3 regions of the Kitasatospora sp. NPDC001261 genome follow, and region 1 is predicted to be linked to each of the others. Evidence: riboswitches for the same ligand, from Rfam matches in the RefSeq annotation. Region 1 holds a riboswitch; each other region holds the start of a gene.
What was found. Region 1 has a riboswitch for cobalamin ahead of ACFY4B_RS37435 (prenyltransferase/squalene oxidase repeat-containing protein). Riboswitches for the same ligand answer to the same signal wherever they lie in the genome.

Region 1 (2,254 bases):
CGACCCGAGCGTACGGCGGGCCGGGCGGACCGGGGTGGGGGTGTCGCTCATCGGTGAACTCCTCGCGGTGTCAACGTGGTTCAGCGCGTGGCCGGGGCCGGCGGGCAGGCCTGGGTCGGGGCGTCGGGGGCGGCCCCGGAGGCGGAGAGCGTGGACAGCGGGGTGCCCGCGAGGCCGAGGACGGCCTGCGCCGTGGCCCGGGCGCCGGTGCCCGCGTTGAAGCCGATCGCGTCGTAGGCGACGGCACCGCGGACCGCCGGGTCGGCGGAGCAGCCCTGCTGGAGCTTCACCAGCCGGCCCCACGCCTTGAGGCCGGGGCCGAGGCGTCCGCCGGAGAGCAGCGCCTGGGTGGCCAGGCCGGTGCTGTTGGCGTTGGAGGCGGTCGCCCCGGCGGCCGCGAACCCGCCGTCGGCGTTCTGGTGGGCGGCGAGCCAGCCCAGGCCCGTGTTCGCCTTGGCGGCGCGCCCGGTGGCGGCGAGGGCCTGGACGGCGAGGGCGGTGGCGTCGGCGTCGCCGGTGCAGGCGGCCTGGCCGAAGGAGAGCGGGAAGCCGCCGTCCGCGCACTGGCTGTTCGCCAGGAAGTCCACGGCCGCCGCCGGGGCGCCACCGGGCGTGCGGTGCAGGGCGATCACGGCGAGGGACTGGCCGAAGGCGTTGCTGTAGTCGCCCCACTGGGAGCGGTCGGAGTACCGGCCCTCGGCGGTCTGCAGCGACCGCAGGCGGGCCGGCAGGTCGACGCCGCCGAAGGCCGTCGGGTCCCCGCCGCGGACCTCGACGGCGAGCAGCAGCTTGGCGGTCGCGCCCGCGTAGGCCTCGGTGGTGCCGTCGCCGAGGTAGCCGCCGATGATCTCGGGCTTCGCCAGCCAGGCGGTGGCCTTCGCGGCGGCCTCGTCGGAGCCGCGCGAGGCGGCGAAGGCCAGTACGGCGTCGATGGTGAGGCCCTGGTCGGGGTAGGCGGTCCCGTTGAAGACGGACTCGAAGTGGTCGCCGTCGACGAGCTGGCGGGCCAGCCAGCCGCCCGCGGCGGCGTCGGGACGGACCGTCGGGGACGAGGTCGCGGCGGCGGGCGCGTTCTCGGGCGCGGCGTGGGCGGCGGTGGCCGCCGGGAGTGCGGTGGCGAGCGCCACGGCGGGTATCGCGAGCAGACCGAGGGCGCGGCGGAGCGTGGGCATGGTGACCTTTCCGGGCCCGCGCGCAGGGGCCCGGAGGACGGCGGCGACAGCCGGGGCGGCCCTCGGGGCTCCGGCCCGCGGACCACGACGGGAGGAGGGACGACACGCCTCCGCCGACGGGTACTCGGGCTCGCCTCCGACCAGGAGCCGGCGGCCTACCGTTGCGGGCCAGCGCCGGATTCGAACCGGACTTCCCCCAGCGGCGGAGTCACAACACGACGGCCCATCATGGCGATACGGAAAAGATCCGGTCAAGGGTTCGAACGTGACATCACGGTGGCCGCCGCCCGACATCGCGACGCGCCCCTCCCGGCCGCCGACGCGACCAGGGCGTCCCGGACGGCAGAATGCCTCCCATGCGGCACATCTTCGTCATCGGCATCGGCGCGGGCGACCCCGACCACCTCACCCTGCAGGCGGTCAAGGCGCTCGCCCGCACGGACGTCTTCTTCATCCTCGACAAGAACGAGGACCGGCAGGACCTGATCCGGCTGCGCCGCCGGATGCTGGCCGAGCACGGCCGGCCAGGCCACCGGGTGGTCGAGGTACCGGACGCGGAGCGGGACCGCACCACCCCCGCGTACGCGGCCGCCGTGGACGACTGGCGCGTCCGCCGGGCCGACCTGGTCGAGCAGTTGCTCTCCGAGCACCTCGGTGAGGGCGAGACGGGCGCGTTCCTGGTCTGGGGGGATCCGAGCCTCTACGACAGCGTCATCGCCGTGGTGGACGACGTCCTGGCCCGCGGCGCCGTCGGCTTCGACTACGAGGTGGTCCCGGGCATCAGCAGCGTCTCCGCGCTCGCCGCCCGCCACCGCACCACGCTGACCCGGGTCGGCCGCCCGGTGCAGATCACCACCGGCCGCCGACTGGCCGAGGGCTTCCCCGAGGACGTGGACGACGTCGTGGTGATGCTCGACGGCCGCGCCGCCTTCACCGGGATCGACCCGGAGGGGCTGGAGATCCGCTACGGCGCGTACCTCGGCACCCCCGACGAGATCCTCGTCGCCGGGCCGCTGGCCGAAGCCGCCCCGCGGATCAGCGAGTTGCGCGAGTCAGCCCGCGAGCGCAAGGGCTGGATCATG
Region 2 (2,254 bases), on a different contig from region 1:
GTCACCACGCTCTTGCCCGCGTCCGAGGTCGTCCCCGCGACCAGCAGTGCGTTGCTCATGCCCGTCCCCTCTTCTTCAGCAGTGCCCGCAGCAGGACGTGCCCCGCGACCGTCGTACCCAGCGCCAGTGCGCCCACCCGCCGGGAGAGCGCGCAGGCCCGCTCGATGTCGTCCACCGTCACCGGCCGCAGCTCCGCGCCCAGGACGGGCCGGTGCTCCACCCGCTCCCCGTACCGCAGCGTGCCGCCCAGTCGGACGCCCACCGCGCCGGCGAACGCCGATTCGGCCTGGCCCGCGTTCGGGCTCGGGTGCGCGGAGCCGTCGCGCCGCCAGACCCGCCAGGCGGTCCGGGGCTCGGGGGCGGCGGCCACCGTCAGCAGCGCCGTCAGCCGGGCGCCCGGCCAGCCCGCCACGTCGTCCAGCCGGGCCGAGGCCCAGCCGAACCGGGCGTAGCGGGGCGAGCGGTGGCCGACCATGGCGTCCAGGGTGTTCACGGCGCGGAAGGCCAGCAGGCCGGGGGTGCCGGCCAGGGCGCCCCAGGTCAGCGCGTTCACCACGGCGTCGGCGGTGTTCTCGGCCACCGACTCGACCACCGCCCGGGCGATCTGCTGCCCGTCCAGCGCGCTCGGGTCCCGCCCGCACAGGTGCGGCAGCCGCTCCCGGGCGGCGGCGAGGTCGCCGGCGGCCAGCGAGCGGCCGATGGTGCGGGCCTCCCGGGTCAGCGAGGTGCCGCCGAGCACCGTCCAGGTCGCGGCCGCCGCCAGCGCCGCCCGGCCCAGCGGGCGCCGGCCCACCGTACGGTCCAGGGCGAGCGCGCCCGCCGCGACCGCGCCCACGCACAGCGCGGTGTACCCGGCCCCGGCGGCGCGGTCGTCGCGCCACAGCCGCCGCTCCAGCCGGGTCGCGGCGCTGCCGAAGAAGGCCACCGGGTGGCCCCGGCGGGGGTCGGCGAAGCGGGCGTCGGCGGCGTAGCCCGCGGCGGCGCCGAGCGCGAACACGGCGGCGCGGGCCAGCGGGCGCGAGGCTCGGGTCAGCGGGCGCGGAGCGGGGGAAGGCGCGCGCGGGGTCATCGGCCGCACGGCGGAGGGCAGCTCGGAGTCCGGCCGGGCGGGGCAGCCTGCATCGCGTGCGTGTCCTCACTCAGGGTCCGCGCCCTGGATCGACGTGACGGCGGCGAGAGTCTCCTGGCTTCCGGGTCGAACGCACCCCCGGAGCCTTCCAGCGGCCGTCGACGGCCCGCCGTGGCGATGTTCCGAGCGTGCTCCCCGGTGACAGTGGCGGGACCGCGCCGGACTTCCACCGGCTTCCTCTCCATGCCTCCGTTTGGCCCCAGGATCCCATCACGGGCCCGAACCGGGAGTCAACCGAGGTCACGGAGGGGTTGGTCACACGGGGACGCCGCTGACGCCCGGTCGGATCGCCCGGCGCGGCCCCGCCCCGACCCCCGCCACCGGCACCCCCTGAGTACCGCCCTGAGCACCGCCCTGAGCACCCCGGGAGCGCCCGCCGGGTGACCCGGACGGCCCAGCCCGGTGGCCGGTCGGGCGGAGCGCCGGTGAACTGGGGCTCGAACACCGTCCGGTCCGTGAAGAACGTCCGTGAACAACGTCCGTGAACAACGTCCGTGAACAACAGAGCGGGGAGCGAGATGCGTTGGGGAACCGCCGCCGTCGTGGCGGCCGCCGCGGTGGGGGCCGCCGTGCTGGTGGTCGGCCGCCGGGCCTCCGAGCGGATGGTCCGTCCGGTGACCGCCGTCCAGGAGTCCGGGCCGGTCCAGGTCCGCGCCCTCGCCGCCGGCCGGGTCACCTTCACCCGCGGCCCCGCGAGCCTGCGCCCCGGCCGCTGGGCGGTGGAGTGGGCGGACGGCGGGCACGCGGTCGTCGAGGAGGTGCTGCACGCCGACGAACAGGGCGTCACCCGCCGACTGGTCCGCGCCGACCGGGGCACCCTCGTCCCCGGCACCGAGGTCCGCTTCACCCCGCGGGTCCACCTCGGCGACCCCACCGAGGCGCTCGGCCTCGCCTTCGCCGACACCACCGCCGACGGCGAGCTCGGCGCCCTCCCCGCCTGGCGGCTCGACGGCAAGCGCGGCACCTGGGTGATCCTGGTGCACGGCCCCGGCGACGACCGCCGGCAGACCCTCCCGGTGCTCCCCGTCCTCGACCGGCTCGGCCTGCCCGCCCTCGCCGTCACCTACCGCGGCGACCGGGGCGCCCCCGCCTCCCCGGACGGGCTCAGCCACTTCGGCGAGACCG
Region 3 (2,254 bases), on a different contig from region 1:
CGACTTCCGCGAGGAGCGCTGACCCCGGACGCGCGAACGGCGCCTCCCCGGACTCGGGGAGGCGCCGTTCGCGGCCTGGCCGCTCGGCTCAGGAGCCCTCGGGCGTCCAGCGCTGCTCGACCCGGGCGAGCTTCCAGTACCCGATCGCGATCGCCCAGACCACCACGAACAGCCCGGCGATGGCGTAGCCCACGTTGTCCAGCGAGATGTCCGCGACGAACCCGGTGACCGGATCGGTCAGGTCGAGCTTCTCGTGCAGCACCCCGACCAGCTCGATGGTGCCGATGATGAAGGCCACCGCGATCGACAGACCAGTGATGGTCAGGTTGTAGTACACCTTCCGGACCGGGTTGGCGAAGGCCCACTGGTACGCGAAGTTCATGAACGTCCCGTCCAGGGTGTCGAACAGGCTCATCCCCGCCGCGAACAGCAGCGGCAGGCAGACGATCGCGTACCAGGGCAGCCCGGAGGCCGCGCCCGAGCCGGCCATCACCATCAGGGTGACCTCGGTCGCGGTGTCGAAGCCCAGGCCCAGCACCATGCCCACCGGGAACATCTGCCCCGGCCGGGTGATCGAACGGGTCGCCCGGTTCAGCACCCGGGCCATGAAGCCGCGCGAGTCGAGGTGCGCCTCCAGCTCCTTCTCGTCGAACTTCCCGGCCCGCATCGAGCGGAACACCCTGAGGATGCCGAGCAGCGCCGCCAGGTTGAGCGCGCCGATCAGGTAGAGGAACACGCCGGAGGTGGTCGTCCCGATCACGCCCAGCCACTTGTGGGTGGCCGACTCGTCGTCCATCAGCGTGTTCGCCAGCTGCGCGCCGCCCGCCACCAGGGCGGCCATCAGCACCACCATCGAGGAGTGCCCGAGGGCGAACCAGAAGCCCACCGAGACCGGCCGCTTGCCGTCCGCCATCAGCTTGCGGGTGGTGTTGTCGATCACCGCGATGTGGTCGGCGTCGAAGGCGTGCCGCATGCCGAGGGTGTACGCGGTGATGCCGAGGCCCACCCCGAAGACCTGGGTACCGACCGCGTACCGCTCGGGCGCGACCAGGAAGATCAGCGTGCCGAAGGCCACCACGTGCATGGCCACGATCACCGCCATCAGCCCGGCCGTACGGACGGTGTCCTCGCGCCGCCATCTGAAGCTGGGCAGCACGGAAGGGGCCGGCTTCGCGCCGGCGGCAACGGTTTCGGGCAGGGTCATCTGCGGATCACGCTCCAGCACCTCGTGGAAAACCTCGTGAGATGCCGTGGCCGGTCTCCTGGCTGACGGGATACCCGTGCCCGCCTTCCCAGGTGCGCGAGGCACCCAGTGGCTCCGTGGGCACGGACGACGTTCCTCCGCAGGCGGAGGAACGACCCGATCACAGTGGCGAGGGCCGCTCCGGGCTGGGACCCCTGAGGGTCCGTCACCGGTCTTCCCGAGCACCACGGCGGGGAACACCGTAGGGGCCGCGCCCCGACCCGTGCAAGGCTGCGCACCTGCGCAGGTGTCCAGGATCACAGGCGGCCGCCTGCAAGAATGTCCGCATGCATCTCGTACCGGCCGACCGCGCGGGCCACCGCACCATCGACGGGCACCGGGTCTGCGAGGCCATCGCCGCGATCGGCGACCCCGCGCACGTCCGGTCCTGGGCCGAGCGGTTCTCCCTGCTCGCCGACCCCGGACGGCTCGCCCTGCTGCTCGCCCTCCACCGGGCCGGCCCGCTCGCCGTCAGCGACCTCGCGGTGGCCACCGGCATGCGCGACCCCGCCGTCTCCCAGGCCCTGCGGCTGCTCCGCACGGCCGGCGTGGTCACCGGCGACCGGGACGGACGAGTGGTGCGCTACCGGCTCGTGGACGAGGCCATGCGCCCCCTCCTCGACGAGTGCGCCGCCGCCGAGCACCACGAGCCCAGCGCGGCAGTGGGCTGACCCCTCCCGCCGACGCCTGCCCGACCTGCTGACTCATGCTCGGTCCGCCGACTCCCGCCCGGGCTGCTGACTCCCGCTCGGGAAGGCGCGCCGTGAACGGCCCCGGCCAGTACGATCATGATGTGCCGTCCCACCCCCATGCCTGGCCCGCCGACCGCTGGAACACCGACCCGGTCAAGGCCCGCGTGCTGGCGGTCGCCCGCACCCTCACCTCGGCCACCCGGGTGCTGGACGTCCTCTCCCTGCTGAGCCCGCACGGCATCGAGTGGTACTTCACCGTCAACCCCGGTTCCGTCTTCGCCGACCGCGCCCTGGACGAGTACCTGCACGGCCTGTCCGG

Region 2: another riboswitch for cobalamin. It lies ahead of ACFY4B_RS21195 (cobalamin biosynthesis protein); the one in region 1 lies ahead of ACFY4B_RS37435 (prenyltransferase/squalene oxidase repeat-containing protein).
Region 3: another riboswitch for cobalamin. It lies ahead of ACFY4B_RS07250 (HoxN/HupN/NixA family nickel/cobalt transporter); the one in region 1 lies ahead of ACFY4B_RS37435 (prenyltransferase/squalene oxidase repeat-containing protein).

Annotation. Positions count from the first base shown of each region.
Region 1 is NZ_JBIAXP010000037.1:96,364-98,617, reverse strand. It holds gene ACFY4B_RS37440 (flagellar hook-length control protein FliK) at 1-51, opposite strand, end outside; gene ACFY4B_RS37435 (prenyltransferase/squalene oxidase repeat-containing protein) at 81-1,172, opposite strand; cobalamin riboswitch at 1,270-1,410, opposite strand; gene cobF (precorrin-6A synthase (deacetylating)) at 1,529-2,254, shown strand, end outside.
Region 2 is NZ_JBIAXP010000015.1:74,870-77,123, reverse strand. It holds gene ACFY4B_RS21200 (cobyric acid synthase) at 1-59, opposite strand, end outside; gene ACFY4B_RS21195 (cobalamin biosynthesis protein) at 56-1,069, opposite strand; cobalamin riboswitch at 1,177-1,310, opposite strand; gene ACFY4B_RS21190 (alpha/beta hydrolase family protein) at 1,648-2,254, shown strand, end outside.
Region 3 is NZ_JBIAXP010000004.1:85,566-87,819, reverse strand. It holds gene rpmG (50S ribosomal protein L33) at 1-22, shown strand, start outside; gene ACFY4B_RS07250 (HoxN/HupN/NixA family nickel/cobalt transporter) at 89-1,204, opposite strand; cobalamin riboswitch at 1,235-1,448, opposite strand; gene ACFY4B_RS07245 (metalloregulator ArsR/SmtB family transcription factor) at 1,531-1,914, shown strand; gene ACFY4B_RS07240 (hypothetical protein) at 2,037-2,254, shown strand, end outside.